One region of the Pseudomonas sp. m6p genome, then DNA from elsewhere that is predicted to be linked to it. Evidence: predicted binding sites of a transcription regulator. Region 1 holds the regulator's gene; each other region holds the start of a gene.
The links. Region 1 encodes sigma-54, which starts transcription at its own class of promoters, with help from an activator protein. Its sites were predicted from a motif close to ANTGGCATNNANNTTGCTNT; they were not measured.
Positions count from the first base shown of each region.

Region 1 (7,713 bases):
GCGCGGTTGCTCGCAGCGAAGCGTGGCAGCCATTTATTCAGATAGCCGAAGATATCCTGATACATCTCCTCGACTTCCGGTTGCGCCGCCAGGTATTCGGCGACCGGTGCATCGAGACCCGATTGGGCGCGTAGCTCCGGCTTCCAGTACGGGTTGGGCAGGCAGCGCACGTCGAATACCAGATCCGCATCCACCGGCATGCCGCGCTTGAAGCCGAACGACTCGACCAGAAATGCCGTGCCCGGCTCCGGCTGGTTCAGCAGGCGCAACTTGATGGTGTCACGCAGTTGGTACAGATTCAGGTTGGTAGTATTGACCTTGAGGTCGGCCAGGTCCGCAATCGGGCCCAGCAGGGCCGTCTCGTCTTGAATCGCTTCGGCCAGCGAACGATTGGCAGTGCTCAGCGGATGGCGCCGGCGGGTTTCCGAGAAGCGCTTGAGCAGCGTTTCTTCGTCGGCATCCAGATACAACACATCGCACTGGATGTGCCGGGCACGGACTTCTTCAAGCAGTTCGGGGAAACGCGACAGGTGGCTCGGCAGATTGCGTGCATCGATCGACACGGCCACCAGCGGCTGGGCCAGCTCGGTATGAATCAGGGCGCGTTCGGCGAGTTCCGGCAGCAGGCCGGCCGGCAGGTTGTCGATGCAGTAGTAGCCGTTGTCCTCAAGGACATCCAGGGCAGTACTTTTACCCGAGCCGGAGCGGCCGCTGACGATGATCAAACGCATGATTAATGACCGTTCTGCTCGCTCAGGACGACCTGATACAAGGCTTCGTTACTCGGTGCGCTGCGCAGTTTTTCGCGCACTTCCTTGCGATCGAGCATGCTGGCGATCTGGCGCAGTAATTCCAGGTGAGCATCGGTGGCCGCTTCCGGGACCAGCAGGACAAACAGCAAGTCAACCGGAGCGCCGTCGATGGCATCGAAATCGATGGGGGCATCAAGGTGCATCAATGCGCTGATAGGCGCTTCGCAGCCTTTGAGGCGACAGTGGGGAATGGCGATGCCGTTGCCGAAACCGGTGGAACCGAGTTTCTCACGGGCGATCAGCGCATCGAACACATCCTGCATGGCCAGATCCGGCACTTCTTTATGGATGAGGTTGGCAATCTGTTCGAGGGCTTTCTTTTTACTGCCGCCCGGCACGTTCACCAGGGAACGGCCGGGGGTCAGGATACTTTCAAGTCGGATCATGGGTTGGGGGTGTTAACGACCGGTTGCGCCCTGGAGGAGGCTCTGGGTCTTTTCCTTATGCTTTTTGAGTTGGCGATCCAGCTTGTCGGTCAGTGAGTCGATCGCAGCATACATGTCGGTATCTTCTGCGTTGGCGACCACTTCGCTGCCGGGAATATGCAAGGTGGCTTCGATTTTCTGCTTGAGCTTTTCGACGCACATCGTGACCTGCACGTTGGTGATCTTGTCGAAATGGCGCTCCAATCGTTCGAGTTTCTCGTTGATGTAGGTGCGCAGAGGTTCGGTCACTTCCAGTTGGTGTCCACTGATGTTGACTTGCATACAGCTTCTCCTTCGTTGCCAGTGCATAAAGCGGCAGGCCGGATAGCCTGCCACTGGAACGCTGTAACGTGGCTTACATCAACCGCTTGCGTTCGCTCGAAGGCGCGATCCCGAGGGATTCGCGGTACTTGGCGACGGTGCGGCGAGCCACCTGAATGCCTTGTGCCTCCAGTAAACCAGCGATCTTGCTGTCACTCAATGGCTTTTTCTGATTTTCCGCCGCGACCAGTTTTTTGATGATCGCGCGGATCGCCGTGGAGGAGCATTCACCGCCTTCAGAGGTGCTGACGTGGCTGGAGAAAAAGTATTTCAGTTCATAAATGCCCCGAGGGGTATGCATGAATTTCTGCGTGGTGACCCGGGAAATCGTCGATTCGTGCATGCCGACCGCCTCGGCGATGTCATGCAGGACCAACGGTTTCATGGCTTCATCGCCGTATTCCAGGAAGCCGCGCTGATGCTCGACGATCTGGGTGGCCACCTTCATCAGGGTTTCGTTGCGGCTTTGCAGGCTCTTGATGAACCAGCGTGCCTCTTGCAACTGGTTGCGCATGAAGGTGTTGTCGGCGCTGGTGTCGGCGCGTCGCACGAAGCCGGCATACTGCGCATTGACCCGCAGACGAGGCACCGACTCCTGATTCAGCTCGACCAGCCAGCGTTCGTTGTCCTTGCGCACAATCACGTCAGGCACCACGTACTCGGCTTCGGTGGATTCGATCTGTGAACCCGGGCGCGGATTGAGGCTCTGCACCAGTTCGATGACCTGACGCAGCTCGTCTTCCTTGAGCTTCATGCGTCGCATCAGCTGGCTGTAGTCGCGACTGCCAAGCAGATCGATGTAATCGCTGACCAGACGCTTGGCCTCGTTCAGCCAAGGAGTCTTGGCCGGGAGCTGACGCAGTTGCAGCAACAGGCATTCGCCGAGGTTGCGTGCGCCGATGCCGGCGGGTTCGAACTGCTGGATGCGATGCAGGACGGCTTCGATCTCGTCCAGCTCGATGTCGAGTTCCGGATCAAAGGCGTCGAGAATTTCTTCGAGGGTTTCGTCGAGGTAGCCCTGATTGTTGATGCAATCGATCAGGGTCACGGCGATCAGGCGGTCGGTGTCGGACATCGGCGCCAGGTTCAGTTGCCACAGCAGATGGCTTTGCAGGCTTTCCCCGGCGGAGGTGCGGGTGGTGAAGTCCCACTCATCGTCATCGCTGCTGGGCAGGCTGCTGGCGCTGGTCTGGTAGACGTCTTCCCAGGCGGTATCAACGGGCAATTCGTTAGGAATGCGCTCGTTCCATTCGCCTTCCTCCAGGTTGTCCACCGTCGGGGCGGTTTCCTGATAGGAAGGTTCCTGAATCTCGGTGTTGGTTTTTTGTTCGGCGTTGTCGGCCAATGGATCGGAGTTGTCGAAGTCGTCGCCTTCTTCCTGGCGCTCGAGCATCGGATTGGATTCCAGGGCCTCCTGGATTTCCTGTTGCAGGTCCAGGGTCGACAATTGGAGCAGGCGGATGGCCTGTTGCAGCTGCGGTGTCATCGTCAGCTGCTGGCCCATTCTCAAGACTAGCGATGGTTTCATGGCAGGGGCTTAACACCTTATTCGCCGGCGCGCATGCGCCATCCACTACAGGGCGCCGAAGCGCCAAACTTAAGCAAATTATATGCCTGAAACTGTCGTGTTTGCCTAGAGCGCTGTAACAATAAAGCGTATAAAAAAAGCGCTTCAGCGTTACAGCACCCGGACGGCTGGCCGAATGCGCTCGCGCTTTAGAGGCGGAACTCGTGGCCCAGGTACACTTCCTTCACCAGATCGTTGGCAAGGATGGTTGCCGCATCGCCTTCAGCGATCAGTTGACCGTCGTTGACGATGTAGGCGGTCTCGCAGATATCCAGCGTCTCACGCACGTTGTGGTCGGTGATCAGCACACCGATGCCCTTGGCCTTGAGGTGATGGATGATCTGCTTGATGTCGCCGACCGAGATCGGGTCGACACCGGCGAACGGTTCGTCGAGCAGGATGAATTTCGGGGCGGTCGCCAGGGCGCGGGCGATTTCCACCCGACGGCGTTCACCACCGGACAGGCTCATGCCGAGGTTGTCTCGGATGTGGCTGATATGGAACTCCTGCAGCAGGCTTTCCAGCTCCTTGCGACGGCCGGCCTTGTCGAGTTCCTGACGGGTCTCGAGGATGGCCATGATGTTGTCGGCCACCGACAGTTTGCGGAAGATCGACGCTTCTTGCGGCAGATAGCCGATACCGGCCTTGGCGCGACCGTGCATCGGCTGGTGGCTGACGTCCAGATCGTCGATCAGCACGCGACCCTGATCGGCCTGCACCAGGCCGACGATCATGTAGAAGCAGGTGGTCTTGCCGGCACCGTTCGGGCCGAGCAGGCCGACGATCTGGCCGCTGTCGATCGACAGACTGACGTCACGCACGACCTGACGGCTTTTATAGGCCTTGGCCAGGTGCTGAGCTTTCAGAGTTGCCATTACTGGGTTTTCTCGTCGGTTTTCTTCTTCGGCTGGATCACCATGTCGATGCGCGGACGCGTCTCGGTGACCTTGTTGCCGGTAGCGCGACCGGCGCTGGCCAGTTTTCTCACCGTGTCATAGACGATTTTCTCGCCTTGGGTGGTGTTGTTGTCCTTGTCGACAACCTTGGCCTTGTCGATCAGCACGACGCGGTTTTGCGCGGCGTGATACTGGATCGTCACGCCCCAGCCCTGTACAGGCTTGGTGTCACCCTGGGTTTGCAACTGCTCGAAGTAGGCAAGGTTACCCACCGAGGTCACCACGTCGATGTCGCCGGTCGGGGTACGGGTGATGGTTACCGTATTGCCCTTAACGATCATCGAACCCTGGGTGATGATCACGTCACCTTTATAGGTGGCGATGCCGTTCTTGTCGTCCAGTTGGGCGTCGTCGGCCTGAATGCGGATAGGTTGCTGCTGATCGTTCGGCAGAGCCCAGGCGCTCACGCTTCCCAGTGCTGCGCCCAGACTGAGCAAAATAGGGAGGGTTTTAACGAGCCTCATACTGTCCTCTTACGTTCGATTGCAGGTGTATCCTGCTTTCCTTCAAATACGCCTTCATTCCCACGCCAGTCGATACACCGCCAGCGCCGTCGATTCTAACGGGTTGCTCGGTCTGCGCATATTGCTGCTGAGGGAACACCGTCATGCGGGTGCTGGTGATCAGGGTGTCGCGGTTCTTTTCATCGGTGCGCTTGATGCGTACCGAGTCGATCAGTTCTACCTGGGTTCCGTCCGGGTTCACTTCGCCACGCTCGCTGGTCACGTGCCACGGAAAGTCTGTGCCGCGGAACATGTTGAGGTCGGGTTTGGTGACCAGTGTCACGTCCGTCGCTTTCAGATGCTCGGCCTTGTCCGACGTCATTTCGTACTGCACCTTGCCGTCCGGAAGGTATTGCAGGGTATGCGTGTTCGTGGCGTACCAGTCGATGGCGGTGTCTTCGACCTTGGTCACAGGTTTGTCGAGGAACCGTTCAGGGCTGATGTTCCAGTAGCCGACCGCTGCGAACAGGGCAGCGATACAGCCGAACAACAGGAAGTTGCGAAATTTTTTGCTAAACATGGTTTGGCTCACAGGTACGCGGCGTTGGCCGCATCGAGGCGGCCCTGGGCGCGCAGGATCAATTCGCAGAACTCTCGGGCGGCACCTTCGCCACCGCGGGCCCGAGTGACGCCATGGGCGTGTTCGCGCACGAAGTCGGCAGCATTGGCCACGGCCATGCCCAAGCCTACGCGGCGGATCACCGGCAGGTCAGGCAGGTCGTCACCGAGGTAGGCGACCTGTTCATAGCTTAGGCCCAGTTGCGCCAATAGGCCGTCCAGAACCACCAATTTGTCTTCGCGGCCCTGAAACAGGTGCGGGATGCCGAGGTTCTTCGCCCGGCGCTCAACCACCGGCGTCTTGCGGCCGCTGATGATGGCGGTTTCGACGCCGGCATTCATCAGCATCTTGATGCCCTGGCCGTCGAGGGTGTTGAAGGTCTTGAATTCGCTGCCGTCTTCGAGGAAGTACAGGCGCCCGTCGGTGAGGACGCCATCGACGTCGAACACCGCCAGTTTGATCGCTTTGCCGCGTTGCAGCAGATCGGTTGTCATTACATCACTCCTGCACGCAGCAGATCGGAGAGGTTGAAGGCGCCGATCGGGCGATCTTCTTCGTCCACGACCACCAGTGCGTTGATTCGGTGGTCTTCCATGATTTTCAGCGCTTCGGCGGCGAGCATCTCGGGCCGTGCGGTCTTGCCGTGCGCGGTCATGACCTGGTCGATGGTGGCGCTGCGGATGTCGATGCTGCGATCCAGGGTGCGGCGCAAGTCGCCGTCGGTGAAGATCCCGGCGAGTTTGCCATCGGCTTCAACGATCGCGGTCATGCCCAGGCCCTTGCGGGTCATTTCCATGAGCGCGTCCTTGAGCAGGGTGCCGCGTTGCACTTGCGGCAGCTCCTGGCCGGCGTGCATGACGTTTTCCACTTTCAGCAGCAGGCGTCGACCCAGGGCGCCGCCCGGGTGGGAGAAAGCAAAATCTTCGGCGGTAAAACCCCGGGCTTCCAGCAGCGCCACGGCCAGGGCATCGCCCATGACCAGCGCAGCGGTGGTCGAGGAAGTCGGTGCCAGGTTCAGCGGGCAGGCTTCGTGCTCGACGTGAACGTTGAGATTGACTTCGGCGGCCTTGGCCAGCGGTGACTGTGGATTGCCGGTCAGGCTGATCAACTGGATGCCCAGGCGTTTGATCAACGGCAGCAGGGTGACGATTTCGTTGGTCGAGCCGGAGTTGGAGAGGGCGAGGATCACGTCATCGCGGGTGATCATGCCCATGTCACCGTGGCTGGCTTCGGCTGGATGAACAAAAAAGGCCGGGGTGCCGGTGCTGGCCAGGGTCGCGGCAATCTTGTTGCCGACGTGCCCGGATTTACCCATGCCGACCACTACCACACGGCCCTTGCTGGCCAGAATCATCTCGCAAGCGCGTACGAAATCGGCGTCGATATGGGGCAACAAGCCTTGTACGGCTTCCACTTCGAGGCGGATGGTGCGTTGTGCCGATTGAATCAGGTCGCTGGATTGGCTCATGTCAGAAATCGTATAGCCCGATGAAAAGGCGGCGATTATAGCGGTTATGTTGAAAAGCCTCACGCAAGTTCGTCGAGCTTTGTCATTCCTGGCAACCAAAACCCCGAAAAAGTGCCGTCGGGCCTGTCATATCGTTGAACGCGGAGGGGCATGGGCCTTGGGCGCTTGGCGTTTGCAGTGATATAGTTCGCCGCCAGTTCGGCCTGCCCGGGAGGTATGTGCTTTCTGCGGAAAGCCAGGCGTCCGAGTGAGAGGCTGCATCGCAAGGAGTTTAGATGAGTGCCGATAACGCCTACGCGGTCGAGCTGAAGGGAGTCTCCTTCAAGCGCGGTGCGCGCAGCATTTTCAATAACGTCGATATTCGCATCCCGCGTGGCAAGGTTACCGGCATCATGGGGCCTTCCGGGTGTGGCAAGACCACGCTGCTGCGACTGATGGGCGCGCAATTGCGTCCCTCCAGCGGGGAAGTCTGGGTCAACGGTCAGAACCTGCCGACGCTGTCGCGCAGTGATCTGTTCGATGCGCGAAAGCACATGGGTGTGCTGTTTCAGAGTGGCGCGCTGTTTACCGATCTCGATGTCTTCGAGAACGTCGCTTTCCCCTTGCGGGTTCATACCCAATTACCGGACGAGATGATCCGCGACATCGTCCTGCTCAAATTGCAGGCGGTTGGACTGCGCGGCGCGATCGAGCTGATGCCGGACGAGCTGTCGGGCGGCATGAAACGTCGCGTGGCGCTGGCGCGGGCGATCGCGCTCGATCCGCAGATTCTCATGTATGACGAGCCTTTCGTTGGTCAGGATCCGATCGCCATGGGCGTGCTGGTGCGCCTGATCCGTCTGCTCAATGATGCGCTGGGCATTACCAGCATTGTGGTTTCCCACGACCTGGCCGAAACCGCGAGCATCGCTGACTACATTTATGTAGTGGGTGATGGTCAGGTGCTGGGGCAGGGTACGCCGGACGAATTGATGAACTCGGATGAACCGCGTATTCGCCAGTTCATGACCGGCAACCCCGATGGCCCGGTGCCGTACCATTTTCCAGCGACGGATTACCGCGCAGATCTTCTGGGGAAGCGCTGATGCGCAGAATTTCATTG
Region 1 covers NZ_CM147084.1:183,085-190,797, forward strand. The annotation lists gene rapZ (RNase adapter RapZ) at 1-731, opposite strand, end outside; gene ptsN (PTS IIA-like nitrogen regulatory protein PtsN) at 734-1,198, opposite strand; gene hpf (ribosome hibernation-promoting factor, HPF/YfiA family) at 1,211-1,519, opposite strand; gene ACYZUM_RS00810 (RNA polymerase factor sigma-54) at 1,593-3,086, opposite strand; gene lptB (LPS export ABC transporter ATP-binding protein) at 3,275-4,000, opposite strand; gene lptA (lipopolysaccharide transport periplasmic protein LptA) at 4,000-4,545, opposite strand; gene lptC (LPS export ABC transporter periplasmic protein LptC) at 4,532-5,104, opposite strand; gene ACYZUM_RS00830 (KdsC family phosphatase) at 5,113-5,637, opposite strand; gene ACYZUM_RS00835 (KpsF/GutQ family sugar-phosphate isomerase) at 5,637-6,611, opposite strand; gene ACYZUM_RS00840 (ATP-binding cassette domain-containing protein) at 6,887-7,696, shown strand; gene mlaE (lipid asymmetry maintenance ABC transporter permease subunit MlaE) at 7,696-7,713, shown strand, end outside.

Region 2 (7,713 bases), 720 kb from region 1:
TACACCACTCAAGCCGCAACCGGCCAGACCAATCATCACCGCGCGTTTGCTGCCCTGGTTGTCGATGATCTTGCCGGCGTACGGACGGCTGAGCAGGGTGGCGAGGTATTGCACGCTGATCACCAGTCCGGCGATCACCGCGCCAAAGCCCAGATCACTGTGGACGTAACCCGGCAACACCGCGAGCGGAATGCCGATGTTCAGGTAGCCGATAAAGGTGAAGAGGACGATAGAGACGACTTGCAGCGTGACCGCCAGGGGGCGCTGGGGTTGTGGCATAGAGGACGACATGGGGAACGATCCACGGCAAAGCAGGATTAGATAGGCTGCTTATGATACCGGCGCGAACGCGTCTGGGGCGGGGAAAAGTAAAACTATTTGCCGGATGGGGGTATCAGGGTTTGGCCGGGGCGACCAGTTGCGTGGTGACGAGGGCGGCGAGGGCGTTTTCTTCGCTGCCAAAACGGGCGAGCAAAGCAGCCTGTTTTTCCGGAGAGAGGCGCTGCCAGATCTCGATCATTTTCTCGGTGGCGCCGATCAGGACGGCGGCTTGGCTTTCGGAGAATTCGTCGGTCATGGCGGGCTCGGTTTCAGGCAGTGTGGAAAGCGCATCTTAGCGCTTTCCACACGGTCTGTACGGCGGGGTTTTACTCTTCGTGGTCGGCCTTGCGGCTGTCAACGGCTTCTTTCGGCTCGGGCTGTTGGGCACCGGCTTGTTGCGTGGTCGTCTGCTCAGGTACGTGCAGGCTTGGGAAGGGGAGATTAGGAATCTCGTGCATGGTTGCGCTCCTCGCTAAGTCTGTTGATAGATCTGGTAGATCCGCGCTTCTTGAAAGCCTGCGCAGGATACAGCAGGAAAAATGACAATCAGACTTTTAATTCAAAATAATGCGACAGATGGCCGCAGGGGAGGAGGCTCACCGCGAAACAACTGTAGGAGCTGCCGCAGGCTGCGATCTTTTGACTTTGATTTTTAAAAACAAAGATCAAAAGATCGCAGCCTGCGGCAGCTCCTACAGGGTTTTGTGTGGCTGGATCTATTTGCTGACGTCAGCGATGGCTTGTGCCAGCAATGCGAGGCGGGTCGCATCGATCCCGGCAACGTTGGCCCGGCCCGAGCTGACCATGTACACGCTGTGCTGCTCACGCAGTTGTTTGACCTGCTCCGGCGACAGGCCGGTGTAGGAGAACATCCCGCGTTGCACGCCAATGTGCGCAAAGCGCTCACGCAAACCGTGCGGCTCCAGTGCTTCGACCAGACCGCTGCGTAACTGGGCGATGCGCAAGCGCATGGCTTCCACTTCGTCGGCCCAGCGCGCTTTCAGCTCCGGGTCGGCGAGGATGGTCGCGACAACCGCTGCACCGTGATCCGGTGGCGTCGACCACAGGTTGCGGGCGATGTTGGCCAGTTGGCTGCGAATGTCGATCAGTTTGTCGGCGGTTTTCGCGCAAACAATCAGCGCCCCGGTGCGGTCGCGGTACAGGCCGAAGTTTTTCGAGCAGGAGCTGGTGATCAGCAACTCGGGCACTTCGGCAGCGAACAGCCGGGTCGACCATGCGTCCTGCTCCAGCCCGTCGCCAAAGCCCTGGTAGGCGAAGTCGATCAGTGGCAGCAGGTCACGCCGGCGCACGACGTCGAGCACACGCTGCCAGTCGTCGTGACTCAGGTCGAAACCGGTCGGGTTGTGGCAGCAGGCATGCAGCAGCACCACATCGCCTTGCGGCACTTCGTTGAGCACGGCAAGCATCGCGTCGACGTCGAGGCGGTTGTCGCTGCCCACGTAGGGGTAGTGACTGACCTTGACCCCGGCGGCGGCGAAAATCGTTTCGTGGATCGGCCAGGTCGGGTTGCTCAGCCAGACGCCCTTGCCCGGCAGGCACTGGGCGATGAAGTCGGCTGCCAGACGCAGGGCGCCAGTGCCGCCCGGAGTCTGGGTGGCGCCGGCGCGCTGTTCGGCGATCAGCTTCGAGTCGGCGCCAAGCACCAGCTCATTGATGACCTTGCCGAACAATGGGTTGCCGTGCCCGCCGATGTAGGTCTTGGTGTCCTGGCTTTCGACCAGTCGCGCTTCGGCGATTTTCACCGCTTCGGGGATCGGCGTCAGGCCCTGGGCATCCTTGTAGACGCCAACGCCGAGGTCGAACTTGCGCGGGTTACTGTCCTGCGCATAGGCCTCCATCAAACCGAGGATCGGGTCGCCGGGTACCCGGCCGATGGCGTCAAAGTGCATTACTTGCGTCCTTCTGCGGTCTTGGCCACTTCGTCAGTGCGCGCGGCCATGATGAAGTCGTTGCGGTGCAGGCCTTTGATCGAGTGGCTCCACCAGGTCACGGTGACTTTGCCCCACTCGGTCAGCAGACCCGGGTGGTGACCTTCGGCCTCGGAGATCTCGCCGACGGCGTTGGTGAAGGCCAGTGCGTGCTTGAAGTTTTTGAACAGGAAGACTTTCTCCAGCTGCATGATGCTGTCGCGCACTTCGATGTTCCAGTCAGGGATCTGCTTGATCAGGATCGGCAGTTCTTCGTCGCTGACTTGTGGCGCATCGGCACGGCAGGCTTCGCAGTGGGCTTGGTTCAAAGTGGACATGGTGTGATTCCTGAAATCGAGTGTGTTTTTTTTATAGAAACTATCGGTCCGTCAATGCCGTCACGCTAAACCAAAGTGGCGGCGACTGACAGACTCAATTGTCAGCAAAAGTCGCGGATCACGCGGCTTTCGGTTTTGGCGGAAACTTCGGTGCGTGCAACCCCAACTGCATGCCTTCCTTGACCATGCCCATGATGTCTTCGTGGGCCAGGTCGAACAGGCGCTTGAGGTTCGGCAGGACAAAATAAAGTGGCTGCAGGATGTCGATGCGATACGGCGTGCGCATGGCTTCCAGTGGGTCGAAGGCCTGATGCTCGGGCTCGTCCGACAGCGAATAAACGGTTTCCTTCGGCGAGGACAGGATGCCGCCGCCATAGATGCGTTTGCCTTGCGGGGTGTCGACCAGGCCGAACTCGATGGTCATCCAGTACAGGCGCGCCAGGTACACGCGCTCTTCCTTGGTGGCCTGCAGGCCGAGCTTGCCGTAGGTATGGGTGAATTCAGCGAACCATGGGTTGGTCAGCAGCGGGCAGTGACCGAAGATCTCGTGGAAGATGTCCGGCTCTTGCAGGTAGTCCAGTTCTTCGCGGGTACGAATGAATGTAGCCACCGGAAACTGCTTGCTGGCGAGCAATTCGAAGAAGGTCTGGAAGGGGATCAGTGCCGGGACGCGGGCAACCTGCCAACCGGTGGTCTCACCGAGCACCTTGTTGATCTCGCCCAGTTGCGGAATGCGGTCATGGGGCAGACCGAGTTTTTCGATACCGTCCAGGTATTCCTGGCACGCGCGACCCTCGATCACTTTCAGCTGGCGGGTGATCAGCGTGTTCCACACCGCATGTTCTTCGGCGGGGTAGTCGATAAAACCTTGCGCATCGGGCTCGCGGGCCACGTATTGCGTCTGTTTCATACTGCTCTCCTGCTAGGGGAATTCGTTCTTGTTATGTCCAGCGATGGGGTCAGGATTACCCGAGAGTGGGGCGGGATGCAGCAGGTTGAACGCGTTCCTTGTAGGAACAATCGCCATATTTCGTAAAAAAATCGTTACGCTTTGGCCTGTATCTCGCATTTGCGGTGATTTTCAGGTTTGAAAAGGGCTGTGGCTGTCACATAATCTTGACAACTATCTGCGCGCCTCGACAGAAAAGTCAGGCGCTACCCCCTGTGGGAGCGAGCCTGCTCGCGAATGCGGTCTGTCTGACACATCTATGCTGAGTGTGCAGCCGCCTTCGCGAGCAGGCTCGCTCCCACAGGTCTGTGTTCAACCTTATTGCTGGTTTGTCGGGTCATTCATATGCGTATCAAAGTCCACTGCCAAAACCGCATCGGCATCCTGCGTGACATTCTCAATCTCTTGGTCGAGTACGGGATTAACGTTGCGCGCGGTGAGGTCGGCGGCGAGCATGGCAATGCGATCTACCTGCACTGCCCGAACCTGATCAACATTCAGTTCCAGGCGCTGCGGCCGAAGTTCGAAGCGATTGCCGGGGTGTTTGGGGTCAAGCGCGTCGGGTTGATGCCCAGTGAGCGTCGGCACATGGAGTTGAATGCGTTGCTTGGCGCGCTGGAATTTCCGGTGCTGTCGATCGACATGGGCGGCTCGATCGTTGCCGCCAACCGCGCGGCCGCGCAGTTGCTTGGGGTGCGCGTGGACGAGGTGCCGGGGATTCCGCTGTCGCGCTACGCCGAGGATTTCGACCTGCCGGAACTGGTACGCGCCAACAAATCGCGAATCAACGGCATGCGCGTCAAGGTCAAGGGCGACATCTTTCTCGCCGACATCGCGCCACTGCAATCGGAGCACGACGACAGCGAAGCCATGGCCGGTGCGGTGCTGACCCTGCACCGCGCCGACCGCGTCGGCGAGCGCATCTATAACGTGCGCAAACAGGAGCTGCGTGGCTTTGACAGTATCTTCCAGAGTTCGAAGGTGATGGCGGCGGTGGTGCGTGAGGCCCGGCGCATGGCGCCACTGGATGCGCCGCTGTTGATCGAAGGCGAAACCGGCACCGGCAAAGAATTGTTGGCGCGGGCCTGTCACCTCGCCAGTCCACGCGGGCAGTCGCCATTGATGGCGCTCAACTGCGCGGGGCTGCCGGAGTCGATGGCCGAGACCGAACTGTTCGGCTACGGCCCTGGCGCGTTCGAAGGCGCGCGCGCCGAAGGCAAACTCGGTCTGCTGGAACTGACGGCGGGCGGTACGCTGTTTCTTGATGGCGTCGGCGAAATGAGCCCGCGCTTGCAGGTGAAGCTGCTGCGCTTTCTGCAGGACGGCTGCTTCCGCCGGGTCGGCAGTGATGAAGAGGTGTATCTGGATGTGCGGGTGATCTGCGCCACTCAGGTCGACTTGTCCGAGCTGTGCGCGCGCGGCGAGTTTCGTCAGGATCTGTATCACCGCTTGAATGTGCTGTCGCTGCACATCCCGCCGCTGCGCGAATGCCTCGACGGTTTGACACCGCTGGTGGAACACTTCCTCGATCAGGCCAGTCGGCAGATCGGTTGCTCGCTGCCGAAACTGGCGCCGGCGGCGATGGAGCGTCTCAGTCACTACCACTGGCCGGGCAACGTGCGACAGCTGGAGAACGTGCTGTTTCAGGCGGTCTCGCTGTGTGATGGCGGCACGGTCAAGGCCGAGCATATTCGCTTGCCGGACTACGGCGTGCGTCAGCCGCTTGGCGATTTCTCGCTGGAAGGCGGGTTGGACGAGATCGTCGGACGCTTCGAGAAAGCGGTGCTGGAGCGGCTGTACTCCGAGCACCCGAGCAGTCGGCAACTGGGTAAGCGACTGGGGGTTTCGCATACCACCATCGCTAATAAGTTGCGTGAGTATGAGGTCGGTAAAGACTCTGAAGCTTGAGATCAAAAGATCGCAGCGTGCCGCAGCTCCTACAGGGGGAGGCATTTCAATGTAGGAGCTGCCGAAGGCTGCGATCTTTTGATCCTTTGCCGCCAAGCGGCATAACACCGCCGGTTTTTCGACTTCGATACATTTCCAATTGCCCCGTAAAACCCCGCAAGTCCTTTGTTTACCGGGCCGCAAGCCGCCAGAAAAAAGTTGGTCTGCAAATTGCTTATGGCTCAGCAGTACAGCGGTGGGCGGCAAACGTCCGGCATGCAGAGGAAAGAGTGTGGACAAGTACCTTTATGTGGCAATGACCGGCGCCAGTCAGAACGCACTGGCGCAAAAGGCCCATGCCAACAACCTGGCGAACATCTCCACCAATGGTTTTCAGCGCGACCTGGAGCAGGCGCGTTCGATGCCGGTGTTCGGTGACAGCTTTCCGGCGCGTGCGTTTGCCATGAGCGAACGGCCCGCCACCGACTTCACCGCCGGTTCGCTGGTGCAGACCGGCCGCGACCTCGACGTGGCTGTGACCGGCAACGGTTTTATTGCCGTGCAGAACCCCAACGGCGGCGAAAGCTACGTGCGCACCGGCAGCCTCAATATCGACGCCCTCGGCGTATTGCGCGCCGGCAACGGCATGCCGGTATTGGGCAACGGCGGTCCGATCGCCGTGCCGCCGGAGCAGCAGGTCGAAGTCGGTGAAGACGGCACCATCAGTATTCGTGCGATGGGCGAAGGCCCGCGCGTCATGGCGGAAGTCGACCGGATCAAACTGGTCAACCCGGACATCAAGAACCTCAACAAAGGCCTCGACGGCTCGATCTACACCAAGGACGGCCAGCCGGCGCCGGCCGATGCCAACGTCAAACTGGTGTCGGGTTTCCTTGAGTCGAGCAACGTCAATGCCGTGGAAGAAATGACCTCGGTGCTGGCCCTGGCCAAGCAGTTCGAGTTGCACGTCAAGATGATGAACACCGCCAAAGACGACGACCAGGCCATGGCTCGGGTCTTGCAGATCAGCTAATTATCAGAACGTCGCGCCGTAAAACAGGCGCACGAGGAGAATCGAATGCTTCCGGCTCTATGGGTTGCCAAAACCGGTCTGTCCGCCCAGGACACCAACCTGACCACCATTTCCAACAACCTGGCGAACGTCTCGACCACGGGTTTCAAACGTGACCGTGCCGAGTTCCAGGACCTGCTGTATCAGATCAAGCGTCAGCCAGGCGCCCAGTCGACCCAGGACAGCGAACTGCCGTCGGGTCTGCAACTGGGTACCGGTGTGCGCATCGTCGGTACCCAGAAAAACTTCACCGCCGGCAGCCTGCAAACCACCGAGCAGCCGCTGGACATGGCCATCGACGGTCGCGGTTTCTTCCAGATCCTGCAGCCGGACGGCACCACGTCCTACACCCGTGACGGTACTTTCCACCTCGACTCCAACGGCCAGATCGTCAACGCCAGCGGTTTCGCCCTGGAGCCGGCCATCGTCATCCCGAACAACGCGCAGAGCTTCACTGTCGGCACCGACGGCACCGTCTCGATCACCGTGCCAGGCAACCCGGCCGCTCAAGTGATCGGCAACCTGCAAACCGCCGACTTCATCAACCCGGCCGGTCTGCAGGCGGTGGGTAACAACCTGTTCCTGGAAACCGCTGCTTCCGGCGCGCCGCAAATCGGTACCCCGGGCCTGAACGGTTTCGGTACCACGCTGCAGAACACCCTGGAAGGTTCCAACGTCAGCACCGTTGAAGAGATGGTCAACATGATCACCACTCAGCGCGCCTACGAGATGAACTCCAAGGTGATCTCCACTGCCGACCAGATGCTCTCGTTCGTAACGCAGAATCTGTAATCAAGTCTATGGGGCGGCCTGAGGCCGCCAGCAACACCGTGAGGTAGGGTCATGAAACGCTTCGTATCTGTTCTGGCATTGGGTGGGGTCGTCTCGCTCGCGGGCTGCGTCGCACCGACGCCCAAGCCCAATGACCCTTACTACGCTCCGGTGTTGCCACGCACGCCATTGCCGGCGGCGGCCAACAACGGCTCGATCTATCAGGCCGGCTTCGAGCAGAACCTGTACAGCGACCGCAAGGCGTTCCGGGTTGGTGACATCATCACCATCACCCTGAACGAGAAGACTCAGGCGAGCAAGAACGCCAACTCCCAGGTGGCCAAGAACAGCAAGACCGGCATCGGCCTGACCTCGCTGTTCGGCGGCAGTGGCACTACCAACAACCCGTTGGGTGGCAATGACCTGAGCCTCGACGTCGGCTACAGC
Region 2 covers NZ_CM147084.1:904,344-912,056, forward strand. The annotation lists gene ACYZUM_RS04250 (MFS transporter) at 1-291, opposite strand, end outside; gene ACYZUM_RS04255 (hypothetical protein) at 395-577, opposite strand; gene ACYZUM_RS04260 (hypothetical protein) at 648-779, opposite strand; gene ACYZUM_RS04265 (amino acid aminotransferase) at 1,038-2,231, opposite strand; gene ACYZUM_RS04270 (4a-hydroxytetrahydrobiopterin dehydratase) at 2,231-2,587, opposite strand; gene phhA (phenylalanine 4-monooxygenase) at 2,706-3,497, opposite strand; gene ACYZUM_RS04280 (sigma-54-dependent transcriptional regulator) at 3,882-5,444, shown strand; gene ACYZUM_RS04285 (flagellar basal body rod protein FlgF) at 5,716-6,456, shown strand; gene flgG (flagellar basal-body rod protein FlgG) at 6,502-7,287, shown strand; gene flgH (flagellar basal body L-ring protein FlgH) at 7,339-7,713, shown strand, end outside.
Region 2: ACYZUM_RS04285 (flagellar basal body rod protein FlgF) is a predicted target of sigma-54. The motif match lies at 5,642-5,661, and genes of this name have one in related genera.

Region 3 (7,713 bases), 970 kb from region 1:
ACGCACGGCGTTGATGATGGCGGCGATGTTCAACCGCGTTGAAATCGTCGATTACCTGCTCGGCAAAGGCGCGGATCCGCAAGCCAAAGATGCCAATGGCATCACCGCGCTGGATGCGGCGCGGACCATGGGGGCGGTCGATACCACGGCGCAGCTGGAAAAGCTGTTGGGCTGATAAGGTCAAAAGATCGCAGCCTGCGGCAGCTCCTACAGGTCTCACATTCGTTCGCCAAATGGGCGCGGAACTTGTAGGAGCTGCCGCAGGCTGCGATCTTTTGCTTTGTGCGCTATCCTCCGCGCCCTCAAATTCAACCTTCCACAGGATCCGCCCTCATGAAAGCCGCACTCGTCGAACTCATTAGCAAAATCAGCTCCGGCTGCATGGGCGAGGACGAGATCCTGAACGTGGCCGACGAAGCGGCGCAGGCCTACGCCGATGCCGATGCGTTCCTCGCGGCCAACCCGGACATCAACTACGACGACACCTTCCCGATTCCGCTGGGTGAGTGGGTGGTGGTCGGCAGCCTGCCGGACACCGTGCTGTTCCAGGCCGACACCTACGTTGACCTGTTCGCGCAGATCGTCGCCTCGTTCGGCCCGGGCGTCGAATTCAACCTCAAGCCCAAGCAACTGGCCAAGACCGAGGCACTGACCGCACTCAACCGCATTCAGGTGCAGATGAGCAGCCTGAACAAGGAAAACGGCGGTTACACGCTGATGAACTTCAGTCAGCTGCTCGATGACGAGCTGCAAGTGGTGCTGGTCTACGGCAACGACGTGCCACGAGTGCTGGAGCTGTGTGCCGAAGTCGGCATCGCGGCGGCGCCGTCCCTGGAAGCGCTGAAAGTCGCCGTTCACGTCTGAACGCAATAAAAGGGAACCCTGCGCGCGACCGTCTATCCTAAAAGTGCATGCCACTAATCTGGAGTGACACCATGGGTTCCACGTTCAACGGGCTGATTGGCCTGATCATTCTTGCCCTCGACATCTGGGCCATTATCAACGTACTGAAAAGCGGTGCCGAGACCGGGATGAAAATCCTCTGGGTCCTGCTGATTATCCTCCTGCCGGTGCTGGGTCTGATCATCTGGGCGATTGCCGGGCCGCGGGGCAATGTGCGGGTCTGAAGAACACTGTAATACCCCTGTAGGAGCTGCCGAAGGCTGCGATCTTTTGACTTTGTTTTTTTTAAAACAGAGATCAAAAGATCGCAGCCTTCGGCAGCTCCTACATGGATTGTGGATTGTCGATAAACAGAGGTTCGACCTGTCATCTTCGGCAACGTAGAATGCGCGCCTTTCCCGGGCAATCGTCCCCCACGATTGGCGCCCGCGCATTCATCGGAGCACTTGACCATGACCGTCACCAAGACCAGCGAGTACCTGGAAACCCTCTACGAAGGCTACGGCCAGCGTTTTCGCATGGAAAAACTGCTGCACGAAGTGCGCACCGAACATCAACACCTGGTGATCTTCCAGAACCCGCGCATGGGTCGGGTGATGGCGCTGGACGGAGTGATCCAGACCACCGAAGCCGACGAATTCATCTACCACGAAATGCTCACCCACGTGCCGATCCTCGCCCACGGCACAGCCAAGCGCGTGCTGATCATCGGCGGCGGTGACGGTGGCATGCTGCGCGAAGTGACCAAGCACGCCAGCGTCGAGCACATCACCATGGTCGAGATCGACGGCACCGTGGTCGACATGTGCAAGGAATTTCTGCCGAACCACTCCAAGGGCGCCTATGACGATCCACGCCTGAATCTGGTGATCGACGACGGCATGCGTTTCGTCGCCACCACCACAGAAAAATTCGACGTGATCATCTCCGACTCCACCGACCCGATCGGTCCGGGCGAAGTGCTGTTCTCGGAGAACTTCTACCAGGCCTGTCACCGTTGCCTGAACGAAGGCGGAATCCTCGTGACCCAGAACGGCACGCCGTTCATGCAGATCGATGAAGTCAAAACCACCGCCGGTCGCCTGCGCAGCCTGTTCCCGGACTGGCACTTCTATCAAGCGGCCGTGCCGACCTACATTGGCGGTTCGATGACCTTCGCCTGGGGCTCGACCAACCCGGCCTACCGCAAACTGAGCCGTGAAACCTTGCAGCAGCGCTTCATCGGCAGCGGCATCGTCACCCGCTACTACAACCCGGAAATCCACATCGGCGCGTTCGCGCTGCCACAGTACGTGCTGCAGGCGATCAACAAGCCGAGCAACGACTGACGCACTATTCCCGGATCGGTGATAGATCCCCTGTGGTGAGGGGATTTATCCCCGACCGGCTGCGCAGCAGTCGGAAAATCGGCAGACGCGTTGGAACTGACACTATGCGTTCGCTGAATTCAGGGACGCTTCGCGCCCATCGGGGATGAATCCCCTCGCCACACAAGCCTGTTTCCCCATCGGTTAATTTTTTTTCATGTTCGTGCGCTGCAATCCTTTTGAACGATCAATCTCGCCAAAAGTCGAGATAGTAGTAAGCCCATTTGCGGGTTTGATCGAGGAGGCACCGATGCAAAAGTGGAAAGTCACTTTCGTGGACGATCATGGTGAAATTGTCGATGAGGTGTTCGAGCGCGCGGAATGCCCCAGTGACGACGAGGCTGCACGCCTGATCAAGGAACGGCTCCTGCCGGTGGCCGCCAAACTGGATCTGAACGATCTGGAAGGGCGAACCCCTGATGCTGGCGTCAAAAGCCTCGAAACCCAGAACAGCATCAAGATCCGCAGCATCACTCCAATCTGAAAATCTTCCTTTCATCCGCAACAACCAGGCCTTGGCAGCAGCTCTATCTTGGGGCTACTCTGCAAGCGAGATCAGCGAACGAATCGCTAAGGTCTGGTCTTGTCAGCTACATGCTTGTTTCCCGCCGGCAACCGGTTTGCCGATGTACTTCTGGCCTGTAAGGCCCGGGGCGGGAATACGGAAAGTCTATCCATCTATCCGAGGGGGACGTTTCATGAGCACAGCCTATCAAGAAGACATCAGCAGCAACGTACTGCGCCGCATGAAAGAAGGCGGTTTCGACTTTTCCCGGTTCCATCCCATCGAGTTCTACGCCATTTTTCCGGACGAGGAGCGGGCGCGCAGGGCGGCGGGCAAATTTCGCGGTGAATCCATCAATGCCCAGGTCAGTGCGCGCGAAGATGGCGCGTGGTCACTGGAACTGAGCAAAGTGATGCACGCGACCTATGACGACATTGGCGATTTCGAGCAGGGCTTTTCTGCCGTGGTCGAGCCGCTGGGCGGCATCATCGAAGGCTGGGGCGTCAAGCAGGAGGTGCGCAACCGCCATCGTCTGAACTGATCTCTGGATTCAGGTATTGAGCAACGGCTGACCTTCGGGTTGGCCGTTGTCGTTTTCAAAGATCAAAAGATCGCAGCCTCCGGCAGCTTCTGCACCAATCACCTGCAGGAGCTGCTGGAGGCTGCGATCTTTTGCTTTTTACTTTCAAAACATTTCAGAAAGGCAAAAAAAAGCCACCGGAGAGGGTGGCTAAAAGGGAAGACCGATAAGGAGAGGAAACCGGTCAGGGTTACGGCCTGCGGGGACTGCGCGGGCAGTCCGGATCAGTGGAGCTGAAGCCTTCAGTGGGGAAGTTTTCAGCGAATGCGCCGATTATCCGCAGCCCGGCGCAAGCAGTGAAATCAACTCTGACTATGCTGGTGATAGGCGATGCAGTGCGTCGCAATGAAGCGGGGGCAATCCTGTTGGAGCATTTGCCGCACAGGAATGGTGCGGTGCTTGCGGCTTGATTATCCAACCGATTGAAATCAAAGCGTTTATGCCGATGGCACGGGCCTTGCGAAGGCCTGTAGGTCCGGGTGACAAGGAGTACGGCATGATCCGCACCTATTTTGATGAAATGTACGATGCCGGCGGCCAGGTTCGCCCGCATTACCGGGAGTTCGCCCGCTGGCTTGCCGACACGCCTGACGAGTTGCTGGCGCAACGGCGGCGCGAGGCCGACCTGCTGTTCCACCGGGCCGGGATCACCTTCACGCTCTATGGCGACGAGCAGGGCACCGAGCGCCTGATTCCGTTCGACACCATTCCGCGCAGCATTCCCGCCAGCGAGTGGCGGATCGTCGAGCGTGGCTGTATCCAGCGGGTCAAGGCGCTGAACATGTTCCTTGCCGACCTCTATCACGAGCAGCGCATCATCAAGGCCGGGATCATTCCCGCCGAACAGGTGCTGGCCAACGAGCAGTACCAGTTGGCGATGCAGGGCCTGGACCTGCACCGCGATATCTATTCGCATATTTCCGGCGTTGATCTGGTGCGCGACGGCGACGGCACCTACTACGTGCTCGAAGACAACCTGCGTACCCCGAGCGGCGTCAGCTACATGCTTGAAGACCGCAAGATGATGATGCGCCTGTTTCCGGAGCTGTTCGCCGCCCAGCGCATCGCGCCTATCGATCACTACCCGAACCTGTTGCTCGACACCCTGAAAAGCTCCAGCCCGATCGACGACCCGAGCGTGGTGGTACTGACGCCGGGGCGCTTCAACAGTGCGTTCTTCGAACACGCCTTTCTGGCACGGGAAATGGGCGTCGAGCTGGTGGAGGGCGCGGATCTGTTCGTGCGTGACGACAAGGTCTTCATGCGCACCACCGACGGGCCGAAAGCGGTGGACGTGATTTACCGGCGTCTCGACGACGCTTTCCTCGACCCGCTGGCGTTCCGCCCGGACTCAATGCTCGGCGTACCGGGACTGCTGTCCTCCTATCGCTCGGGCAACGTGGTGCTGGCCAACGCTATAGGCACCGGCGTGGCGGACGACAAGTCGGTGTACCCGTTTGTCACCGACATGATCCGCTTTTACCTCGACGAAGAGCCGATCCTGAAGAACGTGCCGACCTGGCAGTGCCGCAATCCCTCGGAACTTTCCCATGTACTGGCCAATCTGCCGGATCTGGTGGTCAAGGAAACCCAAGGCTCCGGCGGTTACGGAATGCTGGTGGGGCCGGCGGCGACGGCGGCGGAAATCGATGCATTCCGCGACCGGATCAAAGCTAAACCCCACGCGTACATCGCGCAGCCGACGTTGTCACTGTCGACCTGTCCGACCTTTGTCGAAAACGGCATTGCGCCGCGCCATATCGACCTGCGTCCGTTTGTACTGTCTGGCCGCGAAACCCGGGTCGTGCCCGGCGGTTTGACCCGTGTCGCCCTGCGTGAAGGCTCCCTGGTGGTGAATTCCTCCCAGGGTGGCGGAACCAAGGACACCTGGGTGGTCGAGGATTGAAGGAAGCTTGCCATGTTAAGTAGAACTGCCTCGGATCTGTACTGGATGTCGCGTTACCTGGAGCGGGCGGAAAACCTCGCGCGGATGCTCGATGTCAGTTATTCGCTGTCGCTGATGCCGCAGGACGGTCGCGGCGACGGTCTGCACGAGCTGGCCATGCCGCTGCTGATTACCGGCACCCTCGACGATTACCTTGAGCGTCACGGCGAACTGCATGCCGAACGCTTGCTGCATTTTTTCGCCCTCGATGCGGCCAACCCGGCGAGCATCTACAGCTGTCTCGGCGCGGCGCGGGCCAGTGCGCACGCGGTGCGTGGACGAATCACCGCAGACATGTGGGAGAACATCAACGCCACCTGGCTGGAGATTCGCGGCATTGCCGAGCAGGGCCTCAGCCGTTACGGCATGAGCCGTTTCTGCGAGTGGATCAAGGAGCGCTCGCACCTGTTCCGTGGCGCGTCCTACGGCACGATCATGCGCAACGATGCGTTCCGCTTCATTCGCCTGGGCACCTTCATCGAGCGTGCAGACAACACGCTGCGCCTGCTCGATGCGCGCTACGAAATGGCTGGCGATCAGGCCGAGGCCGTCAGTGACGGCACCGCCCACGCTTACTATCAATGGAGTGCGCTGCTGCGGGCGCTGTCGTCTTTCGAGGCCTACACCGAGATCTACCGCGACGCCCCCGGCGCCCGGCATGTCGCCGAGCTGCTGCTGTTGCGCGCCGATGTCCCGCGTTCGTTGCGTGCCTGCACCGAGGAAATCGACCAGATCCTCGCCCAGTTGCCAGGGGCCAACGGCCGTCCGGCGCAACGTCTGGCCGCTGAGATGGACGCGCGTCTGCGCTACACCGGCATCAACGAAATCCTTGCCGAAGGCCTGCACGCCTGGCTCACCGAATTCATCCCGCTGGTGCGCCAGTTGGGCAACGCGATTCACAGTTCATACCTGGAGGCTGCATGAGACTTTCCATTAGCCACGAGACCACCTATCACTATGAAGATCAGGTGCGGGCGAGCATCCAGTATCTGCGCCTGACCCCGCACGACAGCGAGCGTCAGCACGTGTTGAGCTGGCAGCTCGACCTGCCGCGACCGGTGCGCGCGCAGCTCGATCCGTTCGGCAATATTCTGCATGTGCTGACCATGGATGAACCGCACGAAGCGATCATCATCGGCGCCCGCGGCCAGGTAGATATCGACGAGTTGCGCGAGGCCGAGCATGAGAGTCAGTCGGCGCTGCCGTTCCTGCGCTTCACTCGCCTGACCGAGGCGGACGAAGCGTTGCGTACGTTTGCCGACAAATCCTGCAAGCAGCGACGTGACCGCACCGCCCTGATCGATCTGATGCACGGCTTGAATCAGCACATGACCTACACGCCGGGCTCCACCGAAGTCGACACCAGTGCCGCCGAAGCCTTCGCCGGGCGCGCCGGGGTTTGCCAGGACCACACTCATGCCTTTCTCGCCTGTGCACGCAGCCTGGGGATCCCGTCTCGCTACGTTTCCGGCTATCTGTACAGCGAAGACGCCGAGCACCTGGCCAGCCATGCCTGGGCCGAAGCATGGCTGGATGACGCCTGGTACAGCTTTGACGTGACCAACCAATTGGCCCGCCCGGAGCGGCACCTGAAACTGGCGGTGGGCCTGGATTATCTGGACGCCTGCCCGGTGCGCGGCATGCGCCGGGGCGGGGGGAGCGAGCAGATGCATGCGAAGGTGTTGGTGTCGCCGACGCCAGTCATTTCCGTGCAGCAACAGTAGATCCGGGATACCGCTATCGCTGGCAAGCCAGCTCCCACAGGTTATGCGCTGACTCTGAATCCGCGGTAATCCTGTGGGAGCTGGCTTGCCAGCGAAGAGGCCGGTGATATCACCGCAACGCTTATGGCTTGATCTTCCGCCCAGCCATGTGCTGCAAATAGCCAATCAACAACTGCAAATCCCCCTCCGGCAACACCTCCGCCGAAAACCCCGGCATCTTCGCCTGTGGCCACTGGCGCAAACTCTGTGGATCACGAATGTAGCGCTTGAGGAAGTCCGCGCCGAAATACTCGGTCGGGTTGTACGGAATGTTCAGGTCCGGCCCGAACTGCGCATCGCCCGCACCGTTCAAGCGGTGGCAGGCCAGGCAGTTCTTCTGGAACAGCGCAAAACCCTGATTCACCGGGTCATTCGCTTTCAGCGCGGGATCCGGCAACAGGGCAGGGAAACGTTCGGCCACTGGCGCCATGCGCTTGATGCTTGCCACCTGGAACGGCCATTGTTCCGGGCTGATATTGCCGGCCTGCGGGTCGGTCCATACCAGATAAAACGGCCCTGCGCTGTGCTTGCCTTCGGACAGCGGCGGCCACGGCTGCGCCGGGTCTTCGATCGCCAGCCAGGCCCGTGCGCCTTTGGTATTGAGCAACGGTGCAGCGCTCAGCTCGGCGGCAAAGCCGTCCAGCGCCACC
Region 3 covers NZ_CM147084.1:1,150,888-1,158,600, forward strand. The annotation lists gene ACYZUM_RS05440 (ankyrin repeat domain-containing protein) at 1-175, shown strand, start outside; gene ACYZUM_RS05445 (hypothetical protein) at 334-864, shown strand; gene ACYZUM_RS05450 (PLDc N-terminal domain-containing protein) at 936-1,127, shown strand; gene speE (polyamine aminopropyltransferase) at 1,356-2,231, shown strand; gene ACYZUM_RS05460 (hypothetical protein) at 2,521-2,754, shown strand; gene ACYZUM_RS05465 (ribonuclease E inhibitor RraB) at 2,969-3,316, shown strand; gene ACYZUM_RS05470 (circularly permuted type 2 ATP-grasp protein) at 3,852-5,261, shown strand; gene ACYZUM_RS05475 (alpha-E domain-containing protein) at 5,274-6,224, shown strand; gene ACYZUM_RS05480 (transglutaminase family protein) at 6,221-7,024, shown strand; gene ACYZUM_RS05485 (c-type cytochrome) at 7,146-7,713, opposite strand, start outside.
Region 3: ACYZUM_RS05470 (circularly permuted type 2 ATP-grasp protein) is a predicted target of sigma-54. The motif match lies at 3,800-3,819, and genes of this name have one in related genera.

Region 4 (7,713 bases), 1.4 Mb from region 1:
CTCTTGAAGATAAGTGAAACGCAATGAGGCGAATTTATATGGCTTTCAATTAAGAGCATTACGCATCTTTGAAGTTTTTCGTCGAGGCTGACAAATCCAAAAACATCAACCTTTCGGTTGTCGTGGAAAGATAATAAGAATTCTCTTGCTCTCCTGCCTTGATTGCTGTGTGTATATGCAACCTCTTCAAGCTCCAAAAATGCTGCAATAATGAGTTGCTGGTGTATCGGTATATTCATAAATTTCTCCTTGGTGTGAATATACAAATACCATTAATATTTTAATTGTCAAATCCGTTTAGTTAAAATTTGAAATTAACTTCAAGATAGGACAACCACGCTGTGGTTGACTGTTGACCTTCGGCAACATTCCTACTTGCTCAGGTCGGCGACCCGAGACCCGCTAAAAGCTGAGCGGCATGGATTATTTGTATTTTGGGGGGGGCTGAGATATTTATTATCTTTCGATTTGACTTGTCGAATTCAAATGGTAATTTAATAAAAAGTGAACTGCAAAAACATAAGTTTCTGAGGTTCGGTGTTGATGCTGTAGGCGATTGGATTGCACTGTTTTCTGCAATTAGTAAATCGTGGATTTCATAACTATAATAAATACAGCGTATGCACTTTCCATAGTTTTGGATGAGCTGACCCGGCTCATTATTGCGATTTTTGGACTATGTGAAGCGAAGGCCATACAAAGGGGAACCCGGCAATGAATGGTTGCCAGCCCGCAAGCCACTGGAAACGGTGTTGAACAGGGAGCCGGGACGCCGCAGATACGGGCGTTAAGTGTTCAAAGTCTAAGCAGTAGTATCGCTGACTTAGGCCCGAGAAAGGGGCTTCTTTTTTTGGTTATGCTGTCCTCCGAAAGCTCATTTTTTAATGAGTGACTAGGAAGGAGCAGCATTGCCGAGAAAAGCGAAGCCTTCTTCGAAGGCAATGCTGGTGGTTAAGAGCAAAGCGAAAACCCCTTAGGGTTTTCAAGACACACGCACACGTACGTACGCATGTAGCCGAGATTATACATCTAAGAAATTGTGTTTCTTTACCTTCCTCGGGTCATAGTCGATACTGCGATTAAACATATCATCTATTTCTGCGATGGCTTTCTTGGTGTATTTCTCATAATACTCGCCCTTATTGTTTTTCACTTCATCCATAATGATTGGCGTTAAAGCGTTACATTTTTCAATGAATTCATTTGGGTTGAAATTTATTGTGTCAAAGGCGTTTTCGATTAAGGCCAAATGTTCGGCTGTGGGGAAGATGCTCGCTGCTATTTCCTTTAGTTCGGCAAAATTTATTGAGTTGGTTCCCGCACTTTTTGTCACTGCTGTTGCCATTGTTAATATATAGGCAAGAACCACATCGTTCATGTGCGTTCTTAAGCCTTGACTATGTAGACGGTCAATTTGAGGTTGAAGGAAATCTTTTATGACCTTTTTTACTATTGGTAACTTTTGTGCTGACTCTCGCTCCTGATTTCGTTCGTATAGCATGGTTATAGCGAGCCCATATTGTTGGTAAACGTCAAGAGTCGCAAAATCTGGATTGTTCTCTTTAAGTATTTTTCTTGCTTCGCGTAGTGCGTTTGGCGTTTCCGTAACAGCTACGGAAAAGTCCCGGGGAACACCTTGCTTATTGGCGTAGATTATTGCCTCAGATAATGTTTTTCTAACCGCCGTGGATGAAACTCGCTTTGCTATTCTCCAGACCAAATAAACAACGACGCATATTCCTATTAGCTCAAACACCTTTCTAATTCCTTATCTAAATAGTCGTTGGGCTGAATTACTTATGTGGCAGCAAAAATATCATCCCCAAATACTAATGTAAATTCAAAGCCCGGCCGCCAATGGCACGGATGCAGAGCCTCCGCACCCTTGACGGCCCTGATCAGAATTTTTTGGGGTCTAATGGTTGCCAAAAAGAAGCAGGTTGTGCGCGCCTGCCGCCGCAATCAGCAGCGCCCGTTTGGCGGCCATCTGTCCTTGCACTTCGTTGAGGTCGGGATAAGGTTTCGCCGCGTGGATCAGCCCGTCCGAGACATATGGCTCGACCGGCGTATGCCCGTTGAAATGCGCCACGGCTTCCAGCAGATGATCCACCGCAAACACTTTCAGGCCCGAAGCCAGACAGGCCTCCTCGGCATTCGCCCGCGGCACCACCAGGGCCCGCCCGGCCTTGCGCGCCGCCAGCGCCGCTGGCAACACCCCGCGCACCGGCCGCACCGCGCCGGACAGCGCCAGTTCACCGAGGCATTCCACCTCATCCAGCGTGAGACACGGCACCTGCACACTTGCCGACAGAATCCCCAAGGCAATCGCCAGATCAAACCGCCCGCCGTCCTTGGGCAAATCCGCCGGCGCCAGATTCAGGGTGATCCGCCGCGCCGGAAACTGCAGCCCGGAATTGATAATCGCGCTGCGCACCCGATCCTTGCTCTCCTTCACCGCCGCCTCGGGCAGGCCGACCATGGTCAGCGACGGCAGGCCGTTGGCCAGATGGACTTCGACGGTAACGGCAGGTGCATCCACGCCTATCTGGGCGCGACTGTGGACGATGGACAGGGACATGGTCGTTCCTTGAGCTGAATCGGGGGCCGCTTCCTGCGGGTTTTTGAAGGGTAGTCGGGGAAAGGGGAGCTGGCGGGCGCGAACTTTCACTGGATGTTGCGGGAGGAGGTCAACCAGTTTCGAGGCGAAAAAAAACCGCCTTGAGTAGACGGTTTTCAGTTTGCAGGCATCGGTGAGGCCAAGGCCTGCGTATCCTTTGCGGACACACTCACGTGCGCTCAGGTTATGCATGTTTGCTCATTGGCGCAAGTATCAGATGGACTTGAAAGGGGGGGCAACGGTCCTGTTACTGGCGCATCCTAACGACTTGATACAAGTTGTTTAAGTCGCTTTCTAAGGTCTGTCATAAAGTCCGCAATGACGATGCCCACTCATGAGGTATTCGCGAAGTGTGGCCGGGGGCGCAAAGACTTCATGTTCCTCGACACGGTGTGAGACCCGTGCCGGTGTTGTATTCGGGGAACCCACACCCGGTCGCCTTGGCGGACACACTCACGTGTAGTCCCGAAGGTGTTCGTACGCCGGAAAGTGCATCGGAGGTTTGGCCCCACGCAAGGAGGGCCAAAGTATGTCTAAGTTTCTTAAACATATGTGGCGCCTCGTCAGAATCGCGTTATGGGATTTTCGCCTGTACGAGTTTCTGCGAGACCGTTGGAATAATTCGTTGTAGAGGATTGATCTGACGGAAACCGCTCCTGCCTCGGCGGGGGCGGTTTAATGTCTACTCGCAAACTTGAAGGCGTCTCGGCCCAGGGGCTGCAGTCTTACTCGGCCGGCGGCGTCAGCCTGGCTTCCAGTTCTGCGACTTTGGCTTCAAGGCTTTCAAGGCGGGCGCGAGTTCGAGCCAGTACGAGCATCTGGCTATCGAATTCTTCACGGCTCACCAGATCCAGTTTGCTGAAAGCACTTTGCAGCAGCATCTTGAGCTGGCTTTCGATTTCGGCTTTTGGCAGCGGGGTGTCGCCGCTGAACAGGCGGGAGGCAGTGCCGCTCAGGGCGTCGAGGAAGTCTTTGGGCGCGAGCATGGAATGTGTCCTGTAAACAGTGGCGCGCAGTGTATCACGCAGTGTCTATAGTCATTGACGCAGGCACGGATGCACGCTTTTCGCGCAGGCGGACGGACGGCAGCGCACCGTTGTTGTGCGTAACCGTCGGGGCTTTTTTGCGCGGGCGCCTGTGGCAGCGGCCAAGGGCTTGAAATCAGAGGAATTTGGCGAGATGGCAAGCTTTCTGCTTAGTCGGTAGTGACCCATGCACTGATGCAGTCGCTGTGACGAATGCAGTGCGGCAGGCGGAGCGGGGAGTTTCGCCGGCAGCGGTTAGCTGGCGTCAGTCGGGCAGGCAAGGCCGACGATGCGTTACAAAGCCAGGCACTGCGCTTAGACTTGAGTCGGGTTTGTTTTCCTGGGGCAAGTCCACCAATTCGGGAGAGAGTTTCATGAAGCTAGTCACTGCCATCATCAAGCCGTTCAAGTTGGACGACGTGCGCGAGTCGCTGTCCGAAATCGGCGTGCAGGGCATTACCGTTACTGAAGTTAAAGGCTTCGGCCGGCAGAAGGGTCACACCGAGCTGTATCGCGGCGCGGAATATGTGGTCGATTTTCTGCCCAAGGTGAAAATCGACGTGGCCATCGACGACAAGGATCTGGATCGGGTTATCGAGGCGATAACCAAGGCGGCCAACACCGGCAAGATCGGTGACGGCAAGATCTTCGTGGTCAATCTGGAACAGGCGATCCGCATCCGTACCGGCGAAACCGATACCGACGCGATCTAAACGCCGCCACAAACCCAACGCCCCAGGAGAAAACAATATGACTCTGCGTAAATTCGCAGGGCTAGGCGCCCTGTTGTCCATCGTAATGCCCGGCCTGGCCATGGCGGCAGATCCGGTGGCGCCTCCAGTCCTCAATTCCGGCGATACCGCCTGGATGCTGACCTCCACAGCCCTCGTGCTGTTCATGACCATTCCCGGCCTCGCGCTGTTCTACGGCGGCATGGTTCGCTCCAAAAACATTCTTTCGGTGATGATGCAGTGCTTCGCCATTACCGGTCTGATCAGCGTCCTGTGGGTCATTTATGGCTACAGCATCGCGTTTGACACTACCGGTATGGAGCAAGGCGTCGTCAACTTCAATTCCTTCGTCGGCGGCATGGGCAAGGCCTTTCTGGCCGGTGTCACTCCGGCGAGCCTGACCGGCCCGGCGGCGCTGTTCCCTGAGGCGGTGTTTGTCACCTTCCAGATGACCTTCGCGATCATCACCCCGGCGCTGATCGTCGGTGCGTTCGCCGAGCGGATGAAATTCTCGGCGATGCTGATTTTCATGGGCGTGTGGTTCACCCTCGTCTATGCACCGATTGCACACATGGTCTGGTCCGGTAACGGCGGCCTGTTGTGGGACTGGGGCGTACTCGACTTCGCGGGCGGCACCGTGGTGCACATCAACGCGGGTATCGCCGGCCTGGTAGCGTGCCTGGTACTGGGCAAGCGCAAAGGTTTCCCGACCACCCCGATGGCGCCGCACAACCTCGGTTACACACTGATGGGTGCAGCGATGCTGTGGGTCGGCTGGTTCGGTTTCAACGCCGGTTCCGCCGCTGCTGCCAACGGTACTGCCGGTATGGCGATGCTGGTCACTCAGATTGCAACCGCAGCTGCCGCACTGGGCTGGATGTTTGCCGAGTGGATCACCCACGGCAAGCCAAGTGCACTGGGCATCGCCTCGGGTGTGGTTGCCGGTTTGGTTGCAATCACTCCGGCGGCTGGCACCGTGGGCCCGATGGGCGCACTGGTGATTGGTCTGGCGGCGGGTGTGGTGTGTTTCTTCTGCGCCACCACCCTGAAACGCAAGCTTGGTTATGACGACTCCCTGGACGCATTCGGCGTGCACGGTATCGGCGGTATCCTCGGTGCGATCCTGACCGGTGTATTCGCTGCACCGTCGCTGGGCGGCTTCGGCACCGTGACCGACATCGCGGCGCAAGTGTGGATTCAGTGCAAAGGCGTCGGCTTCACAGTGATCTACACCGCGATTGTCACCTTCATCATCCTCAAGGTGCTGGACGCCGTGATGGGGCTGCGGGTGACCGAGGAAGAAGAATCGGTTGGCCTGGACCTGGCACAACACAACGAACGCGGCTACAACCTGTAAGTACGCGCATCGAAAAAACTTGCCCGGCTTGCCGGGCATTTTTTTGTCCGGGATTTGTCATTGAGAGAGCAGCTGAAAGGATTTTTCGTACGGCTTTCGTCGTGTTTACGATGGGCATTTTTCTGCGGCCAATGGCTTACATCATTGCAGGAATATTAGGGCCTTTGTTTTTTCCCAGAGCGCGCTAGAATGCGCCCCGAACGTGCGGAGAACTGTATGTGGCAACAGACTCTGATAACCCTGCGGGCACGGCCCCGGGGCTTTCATCTGGTAACGGACGAGTTACTCGCCGGCCTGCCTGAACTCAAGGCGTGCCGGGTCGGTCTGTTGCATTTGTGGCTGCAGCATACCTCGGCGTCGTTGACCATCAACGAGAACGCCGATCCGGCGGTCCGTCGCGACTTCGAACGATTTTTCAATCGTCTGATCCCACAAGGAACAGACGGCTATGAGCATAACGACGAAGGCCTGGACGACCTCCCGGCGCACTTCAAGGCCAGCGTGCTTGGCTGCCAGATCAGTCTGCCGGTATCGGCTGGGCGTCTGGCTCTGGGAACCTGGCAAGGCGTTTATCTGGGCGAGCACCGTGATCATGGCGGTGCCCGTAAAGTCCTCGCCACCTTGCACGGTGACGGGGCGTAAACCGCTGGTCACCAGCGGTTACCGATTTTTTTCCGGCGACTTTCGACAGTCGCCAAAGCTGGTCTATAACTAATCTGCTTTTCGCAAGTCATGAGGTAGAACATGAGCGACGATGATCTGGAAAACGACGACCTCGAAGTAGGCGACGAAGACGAGGCCGAGGACGGTCTGGAAGCAGCAGCGGAAGACGTTGCTGAAGACGATGGCGGTGACGATACGCCGGCCCCGGCTGCCAAGGGCAAAGCCAAGGCTGCGGTGTCGGTAGACGAGTTGCCGAGCATCGAAGCCAAGAACAAGGAGCGCGACGCCCTGGCCAAGGCCATGGAAGAATTCCTTGCGCGCGGCGGCAAGGTGCAGGAAGTGGAGGCCAACGTGGTCGCCGATCCGCCCAAGAAGCCGGACAACAAGTACGGCAGCCGCCCTATCTGAGGCGTGCCACTTGCTTGCTGAAAAAGCCCGCCGTCGCTGCGGGCTTTTTCATGCCTCGAACAAATACTCCAGACGCGCCGCGATCCCTTGCAGGGGTGAGCCTTGTGGCGAGGGGATTTATCCCCGATGGGTCGCGAAGCGGCCCCTAATGCAGCACGCCCCACAGTCCTGACACACCGTGCAAGATGACTTCACGGCTGCTGCGCAACCGATCGGGGATAAATCCCCTCACCACAAAAAAGTGGTTGTGTGTCAGCAGGCGGTGGCATTCCAGCGGGCGAGCACTGCTGGCAGATCCGTGAGGTTACGGATTTCAGCATCCGGCTGACGCTCCGCTTCCCAGACCTTGCCCGCCGGGTTGAACCAGATCGCGCGCATGCCCGCCTGCTGCGCCCCGGCAATGTCGTCGCCCGGATGATCGCCAATGTGCACGGCCGCTTCCGCACTCACACCACCACGCTGCAACGCCTCGTGAAACAGCCGCGCATCCGGCTTGGCAATACCGATGTCTTCGGCGCACAACGCAAACTTGAAGTAATCGGCGAGCCCGAGGCGGCGCACGTCAGCGTTGCCATTAGTGACCACGCCGAGGGCGTAGTGGTTGGCGAGGATTTCCAGGGTGGGTTCGACCTCGGGAAATACCGTGATCTGGTGCCGTGCCTGCAGGAACACTTCAAAACTTTTGTCGGCCAGATCCGAAGCTTCGCCGTGGGCGTACCCGGCGTCTTCCAGTGCGTGGAACAGCACCCGCCGGCGCAGCGCGCTGATGCGGTGCTTGAGGCCCGGTTCGCGGGTCAGCACCCGTTCGCGAATCGCCCACAGATGCTCCACCGGCACCGCGCCCAGGTTCGGTGCGTGTTCGCTCAGCCATTCGCGCAATACCGCTTCGGCGCTGACGATCACCGGCGCGGT
Region 4 covers NZ_CM147084.1:5,563,999-5,571,711, reverse strand. The annotation lists gene ACYZUM_RS25515 (DUF7673 family protein) at 1-239, opposite strand, end outside; gene ACYZUM_RS25510 (hypothetical protein) at 1,022-1,756, opposite strand; partial or broken gene ACYZUM_RS25505 (magnesium chelatase domain-containing protein) at 1,925-2,578, opposite strand; gene ACYZUM_RS25500 (accessory factor UbiK family protein) at 3,343-3,603, opposite strand; gene glnK (P-II family nitrogen regulator) at 4,017-4,355, shown strand; gene ACYZUM_RS25490 (ammonium transporter) at 4,393-5,730, shown strand; gene ACYZUM_RS25485 (secondary thiamine-phosphate synthase enzyme YjbQ) at 5,947-6,372, shown strand; gene sutA (transcriptional regulator SutA) at 6,475-6,801, shown strand; gene ACYZUM_RS25475 (HAD family hydrolase) at 7,054-7,713, opposite strand, start outside.
Region 4: glnK (P-II family nitrogen regulator) is a predicted target of sigma-54. The motif match lies at 3,796-3,815, and genes of this name have one in related genera.